DNA from 2 places in the Bradyrhizobium sp. Kon37 genome. Region 1 is predicted to be linked to the other one. Evidence: riboswitches for the same ligand, from Rfam matches in the RefSeq annotation. Region 1 holds a riboswitch; the other holds the start of a gene.
What was found. Region 1 has a riboswitch for S-adenosylmethionine ahead of metX (homoserine O-acetyltransferase MetX). Riboswitches for the same ligand answer to the same signal wherever they lie in the genome.
Positions count from the first base shown of each region.

Region 2: another riboswitch for S-adenosylmethionine. It lies ahead of AC0L3J_RS01400 (O-succinylhomoserine sulfhydrylase); the one in region 1 lies ahead of metX (homoserine O-acetyltransferase MetX).

Region 1 covers NZ_JBVVOY010000004.1:494,444-504,302, forward strand. The annotation lists gene AC0L3J_RS13120 (hypothetical protein) at 1-225, opposite strand, end outside; gene clpB (ATP-dependent chaperone ClpB) at 606-3,245, opposite strand; gene AC0L3J_RS13130 (MOSC domain-containing protein) at 3,503-4,291, shown strand; gene AC0L3J_RS13135 (TIGR02594 family protein) at 4,405-5,229, opposite strand; gene AC0L3J_RS13140 (alpha/beta fold hydrolase) at 5,430-6,293, shown strand; gene metW (methionine biosynthesis protein MetW) at 6,417-7,079, opposite strand; gene metX (homoserine O-acetyltransferase MetX) at 7,093-8,292, opposite strand; SAM riboswitch at 8,385-8,464, opposite strand; gene AC0L3J_RS13155 (chorismate mutase) at 8,669-9,517, shown strand; gene hisC (histidinol-phosphate transaminase) at 9,552-9,859, shown strand, end outside.
Region 2 covers NZ_JBVVOY010000001.1:264,864-274,722, forward strand. The annotation lists gene AC0L3J_RS01380 (MATE family efflux transporter) at 1-1,286, opposite strand, end outside; gene AC0L3J_RS01385 (hypothetical protein) at 1,659-2,711, opposite strand; gene AC0L3J_RS01390 (PAS domain-containing protein) at 2,835-3,245, opposite strand; gene AC0L3J_RS01395 (2'-deoxycytidine 5'-triphosphate deaminase) at 3,351-4,487, opposite strand; SAM riboswitch at 4,568-4,647, shown strand; gene AC0L3J_RS01400 (O-succinylhomoserine sulfhydrylase) at 4,718-5,914, shown strand; gene AC0L3J_RS01405 (SGNH/GDSL hydrolase family protein) at 6,038-7,030, opposite strand; gene AC0L3J_RS01410 (SGNH/GDSL hydrolase family protein) at 7,043-7,822, opposite strand; gene AC0L3J_RS01415 (OpgC domain-containing protein) at 7,822-9,087, opposite strand; gene apaG (Co2+/Mg2+ efflux protein ApaG) at 9,292-9,684, shown strand; gene AC0L3J_RS01425 (Hsp33 family molecular chaperone) at 9,794-9,859, opposite strand, start outside.

The sequences.
Region 1 (9,859 bases):
GTCGCAGGAGACGATGGCATCAGAGACCGGATCGACGATCTTCACCCCACCGGCCTGCACACACAGGTACGAAAGATAGACTTCAAGTCGGCGGGTCGACTCCGCCATATCCTCGGCTGGCAACTCAGTGCCAATGCCTTCCTGAATCAGCTTCTCTTCGACCGAGAGACAACCGCTGAGCGCTAACGCCAACGCAATGCAAATCGCAACGATACCCGCACGCATCGCACGCTCCCACAATATCTTTCAGACTATGGCGCGCTAACTCTGTCACTGTGAGCGACAGCCTCACGCGAGCAACATTCCGGAAAATACCGAGCGTCGCCACAGCCCCTTAAATCTTGGGGGATTGTGGCGAGCCTCGACCGGATTGTTCAAGAAGATTCATGCACGCTCTCAGCGAAAGCGCGGAACGTGTTTCATTTATAACACACGGCTTTTGCGTGCGTCGCAACGACGCAGCCAGCGGTTGTGATGCTTGTCACGCATATAGCGCGACACCTGATTGCGCGTCGGGCGAAGCAGATTGCGCGCGTTGCCGGTACGAAAAAACCTCCCCGCGTCGCGGGGAGGTTTGAGCAGGTTCAATGTGCTGTTTTGGACGCTCAGTTCAGCTTCCGCTTCGACACCGGCGCCTCGAACTGGGCGATCTCCGCGGTCTGCGGCGCCTTGCCGTTGAAGGTCAGCACGTTGCCTTCGGACGAGATTGCAACGGTATCGCCGTCCTTGACGTCGCCGGCCAGGATCATCTCGGCGAGCGGATCCTGGACATGACGCTGGATCACGCGCTTGAGCGGCCGTGCGCCGTAGGCGGGATCCCAGCCCTTGGCGGCGAGCCAGTCGCGGCCCGCAGCGTCGAGCGTCAGCACGATCTTGCGATCGGTCAAAAGCTTTTGCAGCCGCGCGAACTGGATCTCGACGATCCGGCCCATCTCGCTCCTCTGCAAGCGGTGGAACAGGATGATCTCATCGACGCGGTTCAAGAACTCTGGCCTGAAGTGCGACCGCACCATTCCCATCACCTGCTCGCGCACGGCCGAGGTGTCTTCGCCCTCCGGCTGGTTCACCAGAAACTCCGAACCGAGGTTCGAGGTCATGATGATCAGCGTGTTGCGGAAGTCGACGGTGCGGCCCTGGCCGTCGGTGAGGCGGCCGTCATCGAGCACCTGCAACAGCACGTTGAACACGTCGGGATGCGCCTTCTCGATCTCGTCGAACAGCACCACCTGGTAGGGCCGGCGCCGCACCGCTTCGGTCAGCGCACCGCCCTCGTCATAGCCGACATAGCCCGGAGGCGCGCCGATCAGCCGCGAGACCGAGTGCTTCTCCATGTACTCGGACATGTCGAGGCGGACCATCGCGGTCTCGTCGTTGAACAGATATTCGGCGAGCGCTTTCGTCAGCTCGGTCTTGCCGACGCCGGTCGGCCCCAGGAACATGAACGAGCCGGTCGGCCGGTTCGGATCCTGCAGCCCCGCGCGCGAACGGCGCACCGCGGTCGCGACTGCACGCACGGCTTCGGCCTGGCCGACGACGCGCTTGCCGAGCGAGTCCTCCATCCGCAGCAGCTTGTCCTTCTCGCCTTCGAGCATCTTGTCGACGGGCACGCCGGTCCAGCGCGAGACCACCTGCGCGATGTGGTTGGCGGTGACCGCCTCCTCCATCATCTCGCCGGAGTTCTCCTTGGCCTCGATGTCTGCGAGCTGCTTTTCGAGCTCGGGGATCCGGCCATAGGCCAGCTCGCCGGCCTTCTGGAATTCACCGCGCCGCTGCGCGTTGGCGAGTTCGACCCGTAAGCCGTCGAGCTCGGCCTTCAGCTTCTGGGCGTCGGAGAGCTTGTTCTTCTCCGCGCTCCAGCGTGCGGTGAGCGCCGCGGACTTCTCCTCGAGATCGGCCAGCTCCTTCTCCAGCGTCTGCAGGCGGCTCTTCGAACCGGCATCGCTCTCTTTCTTCAATGCTTCCTGCTCGATCTTCAGCCGGATGATTTCCCGATCCATCGAATCCAGCTCTTCCGGCTTGGAGTCGACCTGCATCTTGAGCCGCGCCGCCGCCTCGTCCATGAGGTCGATGGCCTTGTCCGGCAGGAAGCGGTCGGTGATGTAGCGGTTGGACAGCGTCGTGGCGGCGACCAGCGCGGAATCGGTGATCCGCACACCGTGATGCTGCTCGTACTTGTCCTTCAGCCCGCGCAGGATCGAGATCGTATCCTCGACCGAGGGCTCGCTGACGAAGATCGGCTGGAAACGCCGCGCCAGCGCCGCGTCCTTTTCGACGTGCTTTTGGTACTCGTCGAGCGTGGTGGCGCCGATGCAGTGCAGCTCGCCGCGGGCGAGCGCAGGCTTGAGCAAATTGGACGCGTCCATCGCGCCGTCGCCCTTGCCCGCGCCGATCAACGTGTGCATCTCGTCGATGAACAGGACGAAATTGCCCTCGCTCCCGGTCACCTCCTGCAGCACGGCCTTCAGCCGCTCCTCGAACTCGCCGCGATATTTTGCACCCGCGATCAGCGAGCCGAGGTCGAGCGACAGCAGCTTCTTGTCCTTCAGGCTCTCCGGCACATCGCCGTTGACGATGCGCAGCGCCAGGCCCTCGGCGATGGCGGTCTTGCCGACACCGGGCTCGCCGATCAGGACGGGATTGTTCTTGGTCCGGCGCGACAGCACCTGGATCGTACGGCGGATCTCTTCGTCGCGGCCGATGACCGGATCGAGCTTGCCATCGCGCGCCGCCTGGGTGAGGTCGCGGGCATATTTCTTCAGCGCGTCATACGCGTTCTCGGCCGTGGCGGAGTCCGCGGTCCGGCCCTTGCGCAGCGCCTCGATCGCCGCGTTGAGGTTTTGCGGGGTGACGCCGCCCTTGGCCAGGATCGCGCCGGCCTCGCTGGTCTTCTCCAGCGCGAGGCCGAGCAGCAGCCGCTCGACCGTGACAAAGCTGTCGCCGGCCTTCTCGCCGGCCTTTTCGGCGGCGTCGAAGGTGCGGGCGAGCTCAGGCGCCAGATAGATCTGGCCGGCGCCGCCGCCAGAGACCTTCGGCACCTTGTTCAGGGCGTCCTCGGTCGCCTTCAGGATGGCGCGGGAATTGCCGCCGGCACGGTCGATCAGACCGGCAGCGAGGCCTTCATTGTCGTCCAGCAGCACTTTCAGGACGTGCAGGGTCGAAAACTGCTGGTGCCCTTCGCGCACCGCAAGCGACTGCGCGGACTGGACGAAGCCCCTGGAGCGTTCGGTATATTTTTCGATATTCATATCGTGGTCTTTCCCTCGGCCTGCCCCTGGAGCCCTCTAAGGCACTCCAAACGGCATCTTCATTGGGTTTCCGATGACCGCATTGACGTTTCTCAACCGGCAACGGTCGTTACCAGCCGGCGCTGGCGCCGGCCTGACCCAGATGTGGGAAGCGAGGCCTCGGACCGGAAGAGGCGAGTTCACAATTTCGTGCGCGGATCCGCCCGCTTGGCGCCGATGGGCCGAATCCCCTAAGTAGCGGCATGACCCCTAACGCAATGACAGCCAGCCAGACCGCCGAGATCACCGGCCTCTACCGTTATCCAATCAAGGGCCTGACGCCGGAGCCGCTGCCCCGCGTCTCCCTGCGAACCGGCCAGACCCTGCCCGCCGACCGCCGCTACGCCATCGAGAACGGCCCCAGCGGCTTCGATCCGGGCCAGCCGCAGTGGAAGCCGAAGATCCAGTTCCTGATGCTGGCGCGCAATGAGCGGCTGGCTTCGCTCAACAGCCGGTTCGAGGACGCGACCAACCGCCTGACCATCCGCAAGGACGGCCAGATCGTCGCCAGCGGCGATCTCGAGACCGCGGCCGGGCGCGCCGCCATCGAGGCCTATTTCAGCGAGAACTTTCAACCGGAGCTGAAGGGTCCGCCCAAAATCCTGTCCGGCCGCGACCACAGCTTTTCCGACGTCGCCCGCAAGGTCGTGTCCATCATCAATCTCGACAGCGTTCGCGCGCTCGAGACCATGCTCGGCGGCGCAGCCGTCCACCCGCTGCGCTTCCGGGCCAATCTCTACGTGAAGGGCTGGCCGGCCTGGTCGGAGCTCGACCTCGTCGGCCAGACGCTCGCGATCGGACAGGCCCGGCTGGAAGTGGTCAAGCGCATCAAGCGCTGCCCGGCCACCAATGTCGACCCTCAGACCGCCAGGCGCGATCTCGAAATCCCGACCACGCTCTCGAGCAATCTCGGCCACATGGACTGCGGCATCTATGCCGAGGTGATCGCCGACGGCGATATCGGCGTGGGCGACGCGGTTGCATTGGAAGAGCCGAGACTCGTCTGAGCTGCGGTAGGGTGGGCAAAGCGGTAGCGTGCCCACCATTCCAGCTTACGAACGTTGACGCACCGCTGGTGGGCACGGCGCTAACGCGCCTTTGCCCACCCTACGGGCCCTCCTCAATTCGGCATCACATACGCATAGATCCGGCCGCGCGAGATCGGCGCTTCGCGGACGCGGTTGCCGTTGTTGCCGGAGATCATGATCGGATTACCCTGCGCGTCGATGCCGGTGATGATGCCGACATGGCCACCCCGACCACCGCGCGACATCACTGCGATGGCGCCGACCTGCGGACCGGAGACGCGCGTGCCGTAATGCGCGAACGAATTCGCCATATCGGAGCCGGTGCCACGGTGACCGGTCTTCTCAAGCACCATGTTCATGAACCGCGCGCACCACAGGCTGCCGCGGCCGGTCGGATTGCCGCCGACATAGCGGCGTGCCTCGGACACGAGGCCCGATCCGCCACCGAAGCCGCCGCTGCTCGTGGCGCTATTGGCCAAGCCGCCGACATTCGCCTCAGTGGCCATCCCACCGCCACGCCTCGTGGCGATTCGACGGCTGGCGCGCGTGGTCATCCCACCGCTATCTCTGGTAACCATTCCAGCGTTGCCGCTCATAGCCATTCCACCGCCGCCGCTCATGGCCACTCCACCGCTGCCGCTCATGGCGATGCCGCCGCTATTGGCGTTCGGGTCATAGCTGGCGAAGGTGTTGCCGAAGCCGCTCGCCTGCAATTGCGCCGCGCCGCGCTCGAAGCGCGAACCGCGTGCATGCCGGTAATGATGATATCTGCTGGCGTGATGCGCGTAAGCGTGCCGCTCTGCGCTATGACGATGAGATCGTGCTGACGCCGGCGAGGTGAGCGCGGCCACCGCCGCGAAGAAAACAGCCAACGCGACGACACAGCGCGACAGGCGAGACGCAAACAACTCGAACATTCTTCATCCTTCGTTGACACCCCCACTTCCCCGTCGGCCCGTGCGGTGGCCGACATCCGCGGGCTGTATCAGTATCCTGATGTGGCGAGAACAAGACGCGGTCGCGGAGATTTTCGACGATGATTAATAAGTGTTAGGGTCGTATGCGCTCACCGCAGGACGGCATTCCAATGCCGCAGCCACCTCAGGGAGAAAACCGGATGCCTCACGCCCTCACGAAGGACAATTGTCGCCTCTATTTCGAAGAAGCAGGCACCGGCACGCCGATTATTTTTCTGCACGAATTCGCGGCCGACTACACCAATTGGGAGCCGCAGATGCGCTACTTTTCGCGCGGCCATCGCTGCATCACCTATTCCGCGCGCGGCTACACGCCATCGGACGTGCCTGATGGCGAGGTCTACGGCTACACGCATTTCTATACCGATGCGCTCGCGGTGCTCGATCATCTGAAGATCGACCGCGCGCACTTCGTCGGCCTCTCGATGGGCGCCTATTCGTCACTCCAGATCGGGCTCAACGCGCCCCAACGTGCGCTGTCGATGACGCTCGCCGGCGTCGGCTCGGGCTCGGAGATCGAGAACCTCGACGCATGGCGCCAGCAGTGCCGCGCCAACGCGGAGCAATTCGAGATGCTCGGCTCAGCCGAAGTCGCAAAAGTCACGCGCGAGGCGCCGAGCCGGATTCCCTTCCTGGTGAAGGACCCGCGCGGCCACGCCGATTTCTACGCTGCCCTGGCGCGGCACGACGCCAAGGGATCGGCGCGGACGATGCGCGGCTTCCAGGCGGGCCGTCCCTCGATCTTTACGATGACGGACGCGATCAGGGCCGCCACGACGCCGGCACTCATCATCTGCGGCGACGAGGACGATCCGTGCGTGGGCGCAAGCCTGTTCCTGAAGAAGCACCTGCCTGCGGCAGGGCTCGCCATGTTTCCGAAGTCCGGCCACGTGCTCAATCTCGAAGAGCCCGCGCTGTTCAACGAAACGGTGGAACGGTTCGTCACGCTGGTGGAAGCGGGAAGATGGCCAGCGCGCGATCCGAGGTCACTGGCGGCGCATTAGCGCGACGGCGTCACCACACGCTCCGTCGCGTAGCCCGGATGGAGCGAAAGCGTAATCCGGGGCGTTCGCGTCCGCGGATAGAATCCCGGATTGCGCTGCGCTCCATCCGGGCTACGGGCGGACCTACTTCCTGCCGCCTCGCGTCAGCAAGAACACGCCCTGCTCGCCGAACAGATTCCACACCCACCAGGGCATCCGCAGACGCAGCGGGCGGCCGTAGAGGTCGAGCGCCTCGGCACGTTCCATCTTGACGTCGATCGCGTCGCAGAGCTCGACGAAATCCTTGATGGTGCAGAAATGGATGTTGGCGGTGTCATACCAGCTTGCCGGCAGGTTCTCCGTGCGCGGCATGTGGCCGCCGATCAGGAGCTGGAGCCGCATCTTCCAGAAGCCGAAATTCGGGAACGACACGATGGCGCGGCGGCCGATGCGCAGCAAATTCTCCAGCACCACTTTCGGCTGCCGCGTTGCCTGCAACGTCTGCGACAGGATCACGTAGTCAAAGGCGTCATCCGGATAATTCACGAGGTCGGTGTCGGCATCGCCCTGCACCACCGCAAGACCCTTGGCGACGCAGCGGTTGACGCCCTCGCGCGACAGCTCGATGCCGCGGCCGTCGATGCCGCGGGTTTCCAGCAGCTGGAGCAGGTCGCCCTCGCCACACCCGACGTCGAGCACTTTCGAGCCCGGCTTGACCATCTCGGCCACCAGCACATGGTCGGCGCGAAAATCGCCGGGCTGCCCGGTCGCAAGGCCGCCGAGCGGCAGCGCTTCCTGTACAGACATGACTAGCCGTCCTTTAAGCTTTCTTGGCGGTGAGCCCGCGCGCCTTGCCTGCCGACTGCAAGAATGCACGGGCGATGTCGAAGAACTCGGGCACGTCGAGCAGGAACGCATCGTGACCGCGATCGGTCTCGATCTCGGCGAACGACACCCGCGCGCTCGACGCGTTCAGCGCGTGCACCAGCGCCCGCGATTCCGAGGTCGGGAACAGCCAGTCGCTGGTGAAGGAGACCACGCAGAACCGGGTCTGGATTCCCGCGAACGCCTTCGCCAGCACGCCGCCATGGTCGCCGGCGATGTCGAAATAGTCCATCGCGCGGGTCAGATAGAGATAGGAGTTGGCGTCGAAGCGTTCGACAAAGGACGAGCCCTGGTAGCGCAGATAGGACTCGACCTGGAAGTCGGCGTCGAACGAGAAGGTCGGCAGCTCGCGGTCCTGCATCCGCCGTCCGAATTTGCGATGCAGCGCGGCGTCGGAGAGATAGGTGATGTGCCCGGCCATGCGGGCGACGGCGAGGCCGCGATGCGGATGGGTGCCGTGATCAACGTAGCGTCCGCCATGCCATTCCGGATCGGCCATCACCGCCTGCCGGCCGAGTTCGTGGAAGGCGATATTCTGCGCCGAATGGCGCGTGCTGCATGCGGTCGGGAGCGCGGAGAAGACGCGATGCGGATAGGCCGCAGTCCATTGCAGCACCTGCATGCCGCCCATCGAGCCTCCGACGACGCAGAGCAGCGTATCGATGCCGAGGCGGTCGAGCAGCATGGCCTGGGCTCGCACCATGTCGGGGATGGTGATGATCGGAAAATCCAGGCCCCACACTTTGCCGGTCGCCGGATTGGTCGACGCGGGGCCGGTCGAGCCCATGCAGCCGCCGATGACGTTCGAGCAGATGATGAAATACTTGTTGGTGTCGAGCGGGCGGCCGGTCCCCACCATGATTTCCCACCAGCCCGGCTTGCCGGTCAGCGGGTGCACATTGGCGACGTGCTGGTCGAGCGTCAGCGCATGGCAGATCAGGATGGCGTTGGACCGCTCGGCATTGAGCTCGCCATAGGTCTGATATGCGATCTGGAACGGGGTGAGATCGACGCCGCAATCAAGCGGCAGCGGCTGGTCGGCACCGAAGCGTGCGACCTGGGAGCTCGGATGATCGACCTCGTGCGAGCGCTCGTCGGCGCTGATCGCGGGACTGGGAATTGACTTGATGCCCATCTCTGACCACTGACTCGTTTGCGATCGGGGGTCCGACCGCGACTGACATCAGGCCATGAAAAACCCGGCCTGAACGATAGGTTCGGCCGGGATCGAAAGGGTCCCCGGCCTGTTTAGCGAGTTTTTTAACGTGGCTGCAAGCCGGCCGGCTCAAATGACCACGGAACGGGTAAAAACTACCGTCTTGGACGGTTTTCGTCAAGTCGCGGCCCAGATCAACCAAATTCGCCTGTCGCGCCACGGGCGGAAAGGGCCCGATTTCCCTTTGCATTTCTCTTTGCTTTCGCAGCCCCGACTGCCTAATCAGGATATCCATCACAGCGGTGACGGCTCGACTGATCCGCAGTGGAACGCCTCTCAACAGCACCTCTCAGACATGTCCCAACGTCCGCCCGCGCCACCATCACTCCAGGAATTGCGCAAGGAGATCGACGCGATCGACGAGGGCATGCATCGCCTGCTGATGCAGCGCGGCGACATCATCGACCGCCTGATCCAGGTGAAGCAGACCCAGGAGGTCGGCTCGGCGTTCCGCCCGGCACGTGAGGCCTCCATGATGCGCGACCTCGTGCAGCGCCATCGCGGGATCCTGCCGCTCGACACGGTCGAGAGCATCTGGCGCGTCATCATCGCGACGTTCACTTATGTCCAGGCGCCGTTCTCGGTCCACGCCGACATCTCGGCGAGCGAGCCGGCCATGCGCGATTCCGCGCGATTCCATTTCGGCTTCACGGTGCCTTACGTCGCGCATTTCAGCGCGCAGGCGGCGGTCGAGGCCGTCGCGAAGTCCAAGGGCGATCTGGCGCTGGTCTCGGCGACCTCGAGCCGCACGCCGTGGTGGCTGTCGCTGGAAGAAGCCGGCGCGCCAAAGATCATCGCGCGGCTGCCCTTCGTCGAGCGCGCCGACCATCCGGCGGCGTTGCCGGTGTTCGCGGTCTCGCGCGTCGCCGACAGCGCCCTGGTGACGGAGGTCGAGACCTTCAGCGTCCGCGTCTCTGGGTGGAATGCGGAGGTCGCGCGCGCCCTGTCGCCGCTCGCCGAGATCGTGGCGGTGCCCGACACCGCCTTCGACGGCGCCGCGCTGCTGGTCTCTGTCACCGCGACGAGCAGCCTCGACAAAATCAAGGCAGCCCTGATCGAAGCGGGAGCCTCGGTGCGCTCCACGGCCCTCGTCGGCAGCCACGCAACGCGCTATACGGTGCCCCCGACCGGGTCGAAATCGTAAGTCGCGAACCGCTTAAGCCAGTCCGGAGTTGAAGATGTCCCGCCCCGTGCCGAATCCCGGCATTCTTGATATTGCGCCCTACACGCCCGGCAAGACTCCGGTGGCAGAGCCCGGCCGCAAGGTGTTCAAGCTTTCGGCCAACGAGACGCCGTTCGGGCCCTCGCCGAAGGCGATCGAGGCGTTCAAGAACGTGGCGGATCATCTGGAAGACTATCCGGAAGGGACCTCGCGCGTGCTGCGCGAAGCGATCGGGCGCACCTTCGGGCTCGACCCCAACCGCATCATCTGCGGCGCCGGCTCGGACGAGATCCTCAACCTGCTCGCCCACACCTATCTCAGCCA
Region 2 (9,859 bases), on a different contig from region 1:
AGCCACCAGCCGACCGCCGAGATGTAGATCAGCCGCGCAGTCTGCGCCAGCACCGGTCCGATCACCTTCGCAGCGCCCTGCGACGAGAAATACATCGTCGAGGCGAGGCCGATGAAGGCGTAGAACGGCGCCACCGTGGACAAATATTGATGGCTGGTGGCGCGCACGGTCGCGCTGTCGGTGAAGATGTTGACCCAGAGATCGGGGAAGGCTGCGACCAGGCACGCCGGTGCACCGACGGCGACGAAGGCGCTCGCCGCCGCGATCCAGGCGATGCGCCGCGCGCGGGCGATGCGGCCGGCGCCGACCGCCATGCCGATCATCGGCACCGAGGCGATGCCGAACGAGAACGCGATCGAGGTCAGCAGGAATTCCAGCCGCGCACCAATGCCATAGCCGGCGAGGATCGCGGTGCCGAATTTCGCAAGCAGGTGGGTGAAGATCGAGATCGTCAGCACCGATTGCAGCGGCGAGAAGCAGGCGATGGCGCCGACTTTGAGGATGTCGAAAAACATCGCCCATTGGATGCGAAGTCCGCGCAGCTTCGGCGTCACGCGGGCGCGGCCGGAGAACAGGTACCAGCCCATCACGCCGATGTTCATGCAATACGCAATCAGCGCGCCGGCGGCCACGCCGCGCATGCCGAATTGCGGCACCGGACCGAGCCCGAGGCCGAGCGTGCCGCCGAGCACGATCTGCCAGGCCGCGGAATTGAGGATCAACAGCGACGGCAGCTTCATGTTGCCGGTGCCGCGCAGGACGCCGGCCATGGTGTTGAGCAGCCAGGGCAGCACCGCGCCGCCGAAAAACACCTGGGTGTAGGCGATCGCATGCGTCAGCACATCGCCGCGACCGCCGAGCATTTCCAGAACGCGCGGCCCGAAGATCAGCATGCCCAGCATGAAGACGAGGCCGAAGCTGATTCCGATCAGCAGCGCGTGCGCGGCGAGCGTCCCGGCACGCTCGCGATCGCCGGCGCCGAGCGCGCGCGCGATGGCGGAGGCCACCGCGCCGCCCATCGCACCGCCCGACATGGTCATGGTCAGGATCACTGTCGGAAACACCAGCGCCATCGCGGCCAGCGCTTCCACGCCAAGACGTCCGATATAGGAGGTCTCCGCGATCACGGTGCAGGTGCCGGCCGAGAGCGCGACCACGTTGGGCCAGGCAAGTCCGAGCAGCGTGCGCAGGATCGGCCCGTCCATCAGCGCGCTCCTGACGGGGCGCGGAGGCGGCGGCAGCGGACGCTCCTGTTCATCGACCGGGATTTCGGCGATGTCTGACATGTCCTCTCCGGGGGAAAGCGCCATTTGCGGCGCAGCAATGCTTGGGTGTGCCAATGAATTGGTTCGCGCGCAGGGCGCAACGAGAGGCTTGTTAGCACGACACGCAGCGATTCCTCCTGCGCCAGGTGCAGGCGTGCCCTGCGGCAGCGCATTTCGTGGAGGAATTGGACTCCTCTTTCTTTTCCCTCTCCCCGTTCTTACGGGGCCGCGACGAGCTTCGCTCGCGCTGAGAGGGTTGGGGTGAGGGGCTGCTTCAGCAAATTCGGTGACAGCTGCCCTCGCGGAGACTCCCCCTCACCCGGATTGCATCTTCGATGCAATCCGACCTCTCCCCGCAAGCGGGGCGAGGTGAAGGTGCCGTGGCGCCGTCGTCTACCCAATCGTCCAGAGCAATGGCGGACGGCCACCCGATGTCGGGGACAGCTGCACGCCGATGTGCCGGCCGCATCCGGCCGCGAGCCCTTCGAACAACCCCGCCAGCACTTTGGCGCAAGCGGGGTGGTGATCGGCGACGTCGTCCATCAATTTCCAGCTCTGCTGACGGATTTCGAACGCGCCTTCGGATTGCGTCGGCTCAGCCACATCGTCCTGCGCGGCCAACAGCGCGCCGAGGAACGCCGCGAATTCGCGCGCACCGCCGCGGCCCATCGACAGCGCCGCAGCGACCTCATCAAAATATTGCATCCCGATCAGCTTGCCGGTGAGATGCAGGAGATAGCCCGCATCCTCCGGACCGAACAGCTGCACCATCACGGGCGCGGCGGTGCGGACATATTCCATGGCGTAATTGCGATAGGCTTTTTCCAGTCGCGGTCTCGGCCAGCTTGCGACCGGCAACGCCGGAGCCGCGGCTGCATCGAACAGCGGCGCTTCGAGATGCCGTGCGAACACGAGGCGCTGGTCGAGCTCGAGCGGCTGGTCATATTGGTGATAGTAGCCTTCGAGCCCGTCCTGGCCGTCGACGCTCTGCTTGGTGCAGACGAACCCCAATCTGGTATCGCCGAGCGCCACACCGTTGTTGGCGTGCCAGCCGCGCAGCATCGCGCGAGAGACTTCGCCCGGCACGCCGCAGATGGCAGTGCCTTTCCAGATCCAGCGCGGCGGCGGATAGCGGATCCAGGCTTTGCGGTCGCTCTCGTGCATGTATTCGACGTGCACGCCGCCGATCCAGTTCGAGAGGTAGTGATATTGCGCGGCGGCGACTGCTGGCGGCAGATGGCTCAGCCCGAGCTTCTCCAGCCCCGGCAGGAAGCGCTCCTGCTGCTGGCGGCGGAATACGCGGAAGACGAACTCGGCAGCATCCGCCGTGCCGCGCCGCGTGACCACGGTGAGGATCAGACCGGTGAAATAGGCGTGATAGAGATCGGCAACCGCGCGCCAGCGTTTCCATTGAGCTTCCTGCGCGGGGTCAGATGCGGCGGTCATGTTCGCTCCCGATCGTTGTTTTGATCGAGTGTGTCACTGCAGCCGGCGACGGACAAGCTGAGCCGCATGCAGGGCGCCCTGCACGCCGGCTCGCCAATTCCGCATCACGAATTTTGCGCAGGCTTAATTTTGCGAAGCCTTGGCGGCCCGCTCGCGCTCGACGCGCTCGGTGACGTCGCGGGCCATCGCCACCGATCCCTGCACCACTCCAGCGGCGTCCCGCACCAGCGCGAAGGTCATCTCGATGTACAGCTTGCGTCCGTCCTTGTGCAGCGCGCGGGTCAGTGTCGGCTTGCCCGCAAGCTTCATCGCGCCGCTGGCTAGCGCGGCCTCGAAACCCTTCCAGTGCGCGGCGCGCAGATGTTCGGGAATGATCAGGTCGAGATTCTGGCCCAGCGCCTCGTCCGCGGAGAAGCCGAACAGTGCGGACGATGCGCGATTCCAGCGCATGATGGTGCCGGAGCGATCCGAATAGATCAGCGCATCGGCAACGTCGTCGACAATATGTGCGTCCAGTTGGGATGAATTGGTCATGTCAGCACCTGGTGGCCCGGATGGAGCACAGCGTAAGCCGGGATCGTGCCACAAGTGAGACTTTCCCGGATGACGATTGCGCTCCATCCGGGCGACGGATGATCGCTACACCCGGAAATGCTTGCTCAGCTTCAGGCCCTGGGCCTGGTAGTTGGAGCCGATGCGCTGGCCGTACATGGCGTCGGGACGGGCCAGCATCTTCTCGTAGACGAGGCGGCCGACGATCTGGCCGTGCTCGAGGATGAACGGCACCTCGCGCGAGCGCACTTCGAGCACGGCGCGCGACCCCAGCCCGCCGGCGCCGGCATAGCCGAAGCCGGGATCGAAGAATCCGGCATAATGCACGCGGAACTCGCCGACCAGCGGATCGAACGGCACCATCTCCGCGGCGTAATCGGGCGGCACTTGCACGGCCTCTTTCGACGCGAGGATATAGAACTCGCCGGGATCGAGGATCAGGCTGCCGTCGGGGCGGGCCGAGATCGGCTCCCAGAACTCCTCGACGGAATAGCCAGCGCGGCGATCGACGTCGATCACGCCGGTGTGGCGCTTGGCGCGGTAGCCGACGAAGCCGCCGCTCTTTTCGCCGGAAAGATCAACAGAGACGGCGACGCCGCCGGTGAGATCGGCATCGTCGACATCGACGAGACGCTCGGTCGCATGCAGCGCCTCGAGGTCGTCGATATTGAGGATGGCATCGCCGGTGCGGAAGCGCACCTGGCTCAGGCGCGAGCCCTCGCTGACCAGCACCGGGAACGTCTTCGGGCTGATCTCGGCATAGAGCGGACCGTGATAGCCGGCACCGATCATGTCGAACCGGCGGGTGCCGTCGGCGATCACGCGGGTGAAAACGTCGAGCCGGCCGGTCGAGCTTTTCGGGTTGGCGGCCGCGACGATCTCCGGCGGCAGCGCGAGGCTTTCGAGCAGCGGCACGATGTAGACGCAGTTCGTCTCCAGCACGGCGCCGTCGGCGAGGCTGAACTCGTGCAGCTTCAACTCGTCGATGCGCTCGGCGACAGTGGCGCCGGGGCCCGGCAGGAAGCTGGCGCGAACGCGATAGGCGATGTCGCCGAGGCGAAGGTCGAGGCTCGCCGGCTGGATCTGGCTTTCGACGAAGTCGTAAGCGGGCAGGATGAGACCGCCCTCCGCCATCGCCGCGATCATGCGGTCGGGCAGGATACCATTGGCGTCGGCGGCGACCGTGAACGTCAACCCGGGGTCCTCATCAGGGATCAAACACATCCCGACATGCGGGAAATATGAGTGTTTTACGGCTATCCGATGGACGTCTTGACGGAAAGGGCATTGCGGAATATGAGCATGACTTATCCCGTGGTGATTTGAGCCGGCCGGCTTGCAGCCACGTTAAATAAGTCGCTAAACAGGCCGGGGACCTCTGTGATCCCGGCCCGTGGAGATATTCCAGGCCGGTTTTTTTGTGACCATTTCCGATGGTCACTTCAGGAGGTCCTATGTCGAAGTCCCCGGCGCCAACCGCCCACTACCGTCCCGAAACTCGCCTGGTTCATTCCGGCACCCTGCGCTCGCAATATGGCGAGACCTCGGAGTCGCTGTTCCTGACCCAGGGCTACGTCTACAACAGCGCCGAGGAGTGCGAGGCGCGGTTCAAGGGCGAGGACCCCGGCTTCATCTATTCACGCTACTCCAATCCGACCATCTCGATGTTCGAGCGGCGCATGATCGAGCTCGAAGGCGCCGAAGCGGCACGTTCGGCGGCGACCGGCATGGCCGCGGTGACGACCGCGATCCTGGCGCCGCTCAAAGCCGGCGATCACGTCGTGGCCTCGCGCGCGCTGTTCGGCTCGTGTCTCTACGTCGTGCAGGATTTGCTGCCGCGCTACGGCATCGAGACCACGCTGGTCGACGGTCTCGATCTCGACCAGTGGCAGCGCGCCATGAAGCCGAACACCAAGACGCTCTTCCTGGAGAGCCCGACCAACCCGACGCTCGACGTGCTCGACATTCCCGGCATTGCCGAGATCGCACACAGCGGCGGAGCGCGGCTCGTCGTCGACAACGTGTTCGCCACTCCGATCTGGCAGAGCCCGCTCGCGCTCGGCGCCGACGTCGTGGTCTATTCCGCGACCAAGCATATCGACGGCCAGGGCCGCTGTCTCGGCGGCATCATCCTGTCCTCGGAAGCGTTCATCGCCGAGCACATCCACAATTTCATGCGCCAGACCGGCCCGTCGATCTCGCCGTTCAACGCCTGGGTCCTGCTCAAGGGGCTGGAGACGCTCGCCGTGCGCGTGCGCGCGCAGACCGAGACGGCCGCGCGCATTGCGGACGTGCTGGCGAGCCATCCGAAGATTTCGCGGCTGGTGTTTCCCGGCCGCGCCGATCATCCGCAGGCTGCATTGGTGAAGAAGCAGATGCGCGGTGGCTCGACGCTGGTCGGCCTCGAGGTCAAGGGCGGCAAGCAGGCAGCGTTCCGCGTGCTCAACGCGCTCAAGCTCGCCAAGATCTCGAACAATCTCGGCGACGCCAAGAGCCTCGTCACGCATCCGGCCACCACGACGCATCAGCGTTTGAAGCCGGAGGACCGCGCCGCGCTGGGCATCAGCGAGGGCTTCATCCGCTTCTCGGCGGGGCTCGAGCACGCGGACGATCTGATCGAGGATCTGACCGCGGCGCTGGAGAAGGCGTAGCCAGGCATTCGACATCGTAGGGTGGGCAAAGCGAAGCGTGCCCACCATTCACGATGGCGGTGCCGATAGATGGTGGGCACGGCGCGCGAAGAGCGCGCCTTTGCCCACCCTACGCACCGATGCTCACATCGGCCGGTACGTCCGCACGTCCGCGGGCACGTTCACGCCGAGCTTGATCTGGCCGACGGAGCGGATGATGTCGTCGCCGAGGAGCTGGGCGAAGCAGGCGTAACCCCAATCGTTCATGTGCAGGCCGTCGGCGATCACGAAGCTCTCGACCGGAAGCGATTGCTTCTCGTGCCAGTCGCGCATCACCTCGAAGCGCGGAAAGATGCCGACGTGACGGAGCTCGGCGACCTTGCCGAGCAGCTTCACCATCTTGCCGGCGCTCTCGGCGCGCTGGTTGACGGCGGGCGAATATTGCGGATCGACCAGCACGACGTCGGTGCCGCCGGCAGCCTGGATGCGGCTGATGCCGTCCTCGACGAGCTTGGCGGTATCGCCGGGATCGAGATTGCGCAGCACCGCATTGGTGCCGACCTGCCAGATCACCAGATCCGGATGCACGTCGATCACCTCTTTCTGGAGGCGCTTCATCATCTCGGGCGCGTCCTCGCCACCGACGCCGGCATTGACGACGGTGATGTCGGCGGTCGGATAGTGCCGGTGCAGCTGCGCGGCAAGGCGATTGGGATAGTTGAACTCCGGCGAGCTCGCGCCGAATCCCGCGGTCGAGGACGAGCCGAACGCGACGATGACGACGGGCTGGCCGGCGACGAGCTTGCCCGCGACATGCGGCAGCGAGCCCATCGCCTTCGCGCCGCCCTTCGGCGACAGGCAGGGCACGCGGCTGAAGACGTCGCCGGCGGATTTCGCGACCTGCTTCACCTTGTCGATGGCGCGCGCCGTGATGCCGCGCTGCTCGGGGGACGTCGCTGCGACAGCGGTCTGGGACGGTGAAGCGGGAGCCGGATTAGCCGACTGCTGCGGGGCCGGCGTTGCCTGCGCGGCCTGCGTCTGCGCGTGCGACTGCGAGGCCGGACTCAGCAACAGCAGCAGCGCTGCGGCGGACGCAGCCAGCCATGCCGTCAGGCAAAAAGGGCGGAGAGAACTCATTAACGCTAGACCTCAATTTTGCTGCTGGGCCGGCTCCAGATGCGCAGCGTCGATCACGAACTGTGCCAACGCCCGGCCAAGGCAATCATGGACCTGTTTCGCCAGCTCAGGCCCGCGCGACGGGCTGAACAGGTCGAACTGCCCCTGGTCATTCCACTGCCGCATGATCGCGAAACGATCGAACAGCGGAATATCGTGCTCCTGCGCCACCACCCGCATATTGTCGAGGTATGGCGGCACCGAGATCATGGTTTCGGTACGCGGACTGTACTGCAAATTCATCAAGACGACGTCAGCCCCTGCCTTTTGCAACGCAACAACCCCTTCGGTCACCGCGCCGCGAAAATCATCGGGATCAATGGCTCGAATAGCATCGACAGTCCCGGTCTGCCAGATGACCAAAGTAGGCGCTTTTGCTTCCATCAGCTTAACGAAGCTGGCGGCCGCCTCCTCGGCCGTTTTCTTGCTCTGTATTTCTACGGAGACGTGCACAGTCTCGGACGGCGGCAGCTTCTCCTTCAGGATGGCCTGCATCCGCGCCGGATAAGAGCTGTCCTCGGAGGCCGGAATCGTGGTCGAGCGGCTGCCGATGACCAGGATTTCGAGCGGTTTGCCGGCCTTGATGGCATCGGCGACCTTGGGAAGCTGGCTTTCGCTGGTGAGCAGATAGGACGGCACTTCGCAGGCTGCGGGCGCGGCCGAAGCAGCAGGCGCAGCATCGTCCGCGCGCGCCGGAGGCGCGGCGAGACCACCGCACAGCAGGATCAGGCTCAGGAAAACCTTCGCCTTCATCAGCCCCCTCCCGCCATATCGGCGCTGCCGACGGCGCTTTTGGTTTTCGAACCGCTCTTGTCAGCCACCCGCTTGTACCACGAAATCAGCCAGGCCATGGCCCACATGATCAGGATTCCGGAGAGACTAATTAGCGCATGCATGACCGGGCCGCCCGAGACTTCGGCCAGGATGAAATGGCCGGCAAAGGCGAGGAAGACGCCGAGACAGAATATCTCAAGGGAATGCGAGCCGCACAGGATCAGCGGCCGCAGCCAGGGCGATTTCAGGCCCGGCCAGTCCCGGGGCAGGACGCGCACGGTGAGCGCGGCCAGCGCCAGGAAATGCGTGAAGCGCAGCACGTCAAGGTCGGCCTTGTCGATCGGATACATCCACTGCTCGAGCCGCTTCGGCATGAAGTGGGAGAGCTGCGGCACATACCAGGTCAGCGTCACGTAGAATGCCGCGACCAGATAGGCGATCGCGATCCACATCGTCACCCGCGAAGCCAGAATGTGCGACATGCGTCGCGCACCCCCGAGCGCGCACCATGCCCCGAACACGAACAGCAATTGCCAGGCAAAGGGATTGAAGGCCCAGAAGCCGTTCGGATAGGCCGACAGGTAGAGATCGTATTCCCAGGTCACCGCGTAGAGCGCGACCGAGAGGCCGAGCGTCACGTCGGGGCGCCATTTCATCAGCCACAGGATCAAGGGCAGCGCCAGCATCAGCACGATGTAGAGCGGCAGCACGTCCATGTTGACGGGACGGAAGCGCAGCAGCAGCGCCTGCACGATGGTGACGTCGGGCTGCTTGAGGAAATCCATGATGCCCATCTCTTCGGTGTAGAGCGGGTTCTCGAACCTGGTCGCGACGTAGGAGATCTCGGCAAGGAAGATCGTGAACAGGAAGACGTGGGCGACATAGATCTGCCAGACGCGCCGCAGAATGCGCGCGGTGGCGACGACGATGCCGGATTCCAACATCGCCCGACCGTAGACGAAGGCGGCGGTATAGCCGGAGATGAAGATGAAGATCTCGGTGGCGTCGCTGAAGCCGTAATTGCGGATCGTGAACCAGGTCAGAAGGCTCGGCGGCAAATGGTCGATGAAGATCAGCCACAGCGCCAGGCCGCGGAACAGGTCGAGCCGGAGCTCGCGCTCGCCGATGGCGGGCAGCGAAATGGCCGGCGCGGCCGCGCGCCGCTTCGTTCCCGCGGACTTGACCTCCACAGGTTTGGCGGTTCCCGCGATCGTCGATCCCGTCACTTGGTCGGCAATGGTCATCGGGGGCCTAAAAACCCTTCCGCAAATCGCGACGTGGCAAGGAGTGTACCGGTCCGGCCGTCATCTCGCAAAGCGACCGGATCACATGCAAAGACACTTTGACGTACCTTGGACGTGTACTTCCCTGCGAATTCTGGCGGGACGATGTCGCTAGGACCGCCTCCGGCGTTTGGTTCCCGAGCGGTTTTCGGTATGATGGCAATCATGTACCGCGCCGTGACCCGCCAGATCGAAGTGACCGTCGAGCCGAACTTTGTTCCGGAGCAGTCGTCGGCCGACCGCTCCCGTTATTTCTGGGCCTACACCATCGTCATCACCAATTCCGGCGACGAGACCGTGCAGCTCAAGACGCGGCACTGGATCATCACCGACGCCACCGGCCGGCAGCAGGAGGTGAAGGGCGAGGGCGTGGTCGGCGAGCAGCCGACGCTCGCCCCCGGCGAACGCTTCGAATACACCTCCGGCGTGCCGCTCACGACCGCCTCGGGCTTCATGACTGGCCGCTACCAGATGGTCAGCGCAACCGGCGAACGCTTCGAGATCGACGTGCCGACGTTCTCGCTGGACAGCCCGGACAACAAGCGGGTGCTGAATTAGCGCGGTCCCGTAGCCCGGATGGAGCGCAGCGTAATCCGGGAAGGTGCCGAACGCCGGGCGAGCGGCCCCGGATTGCGCTGCGCTCCATCCGGGCTACGGGCTAACGCCTTTACGCGTCTTCCACGCCCGCCTCATCCGGTGTGAACTCGTACACCGAGCTGCAGAACTCGCAGGT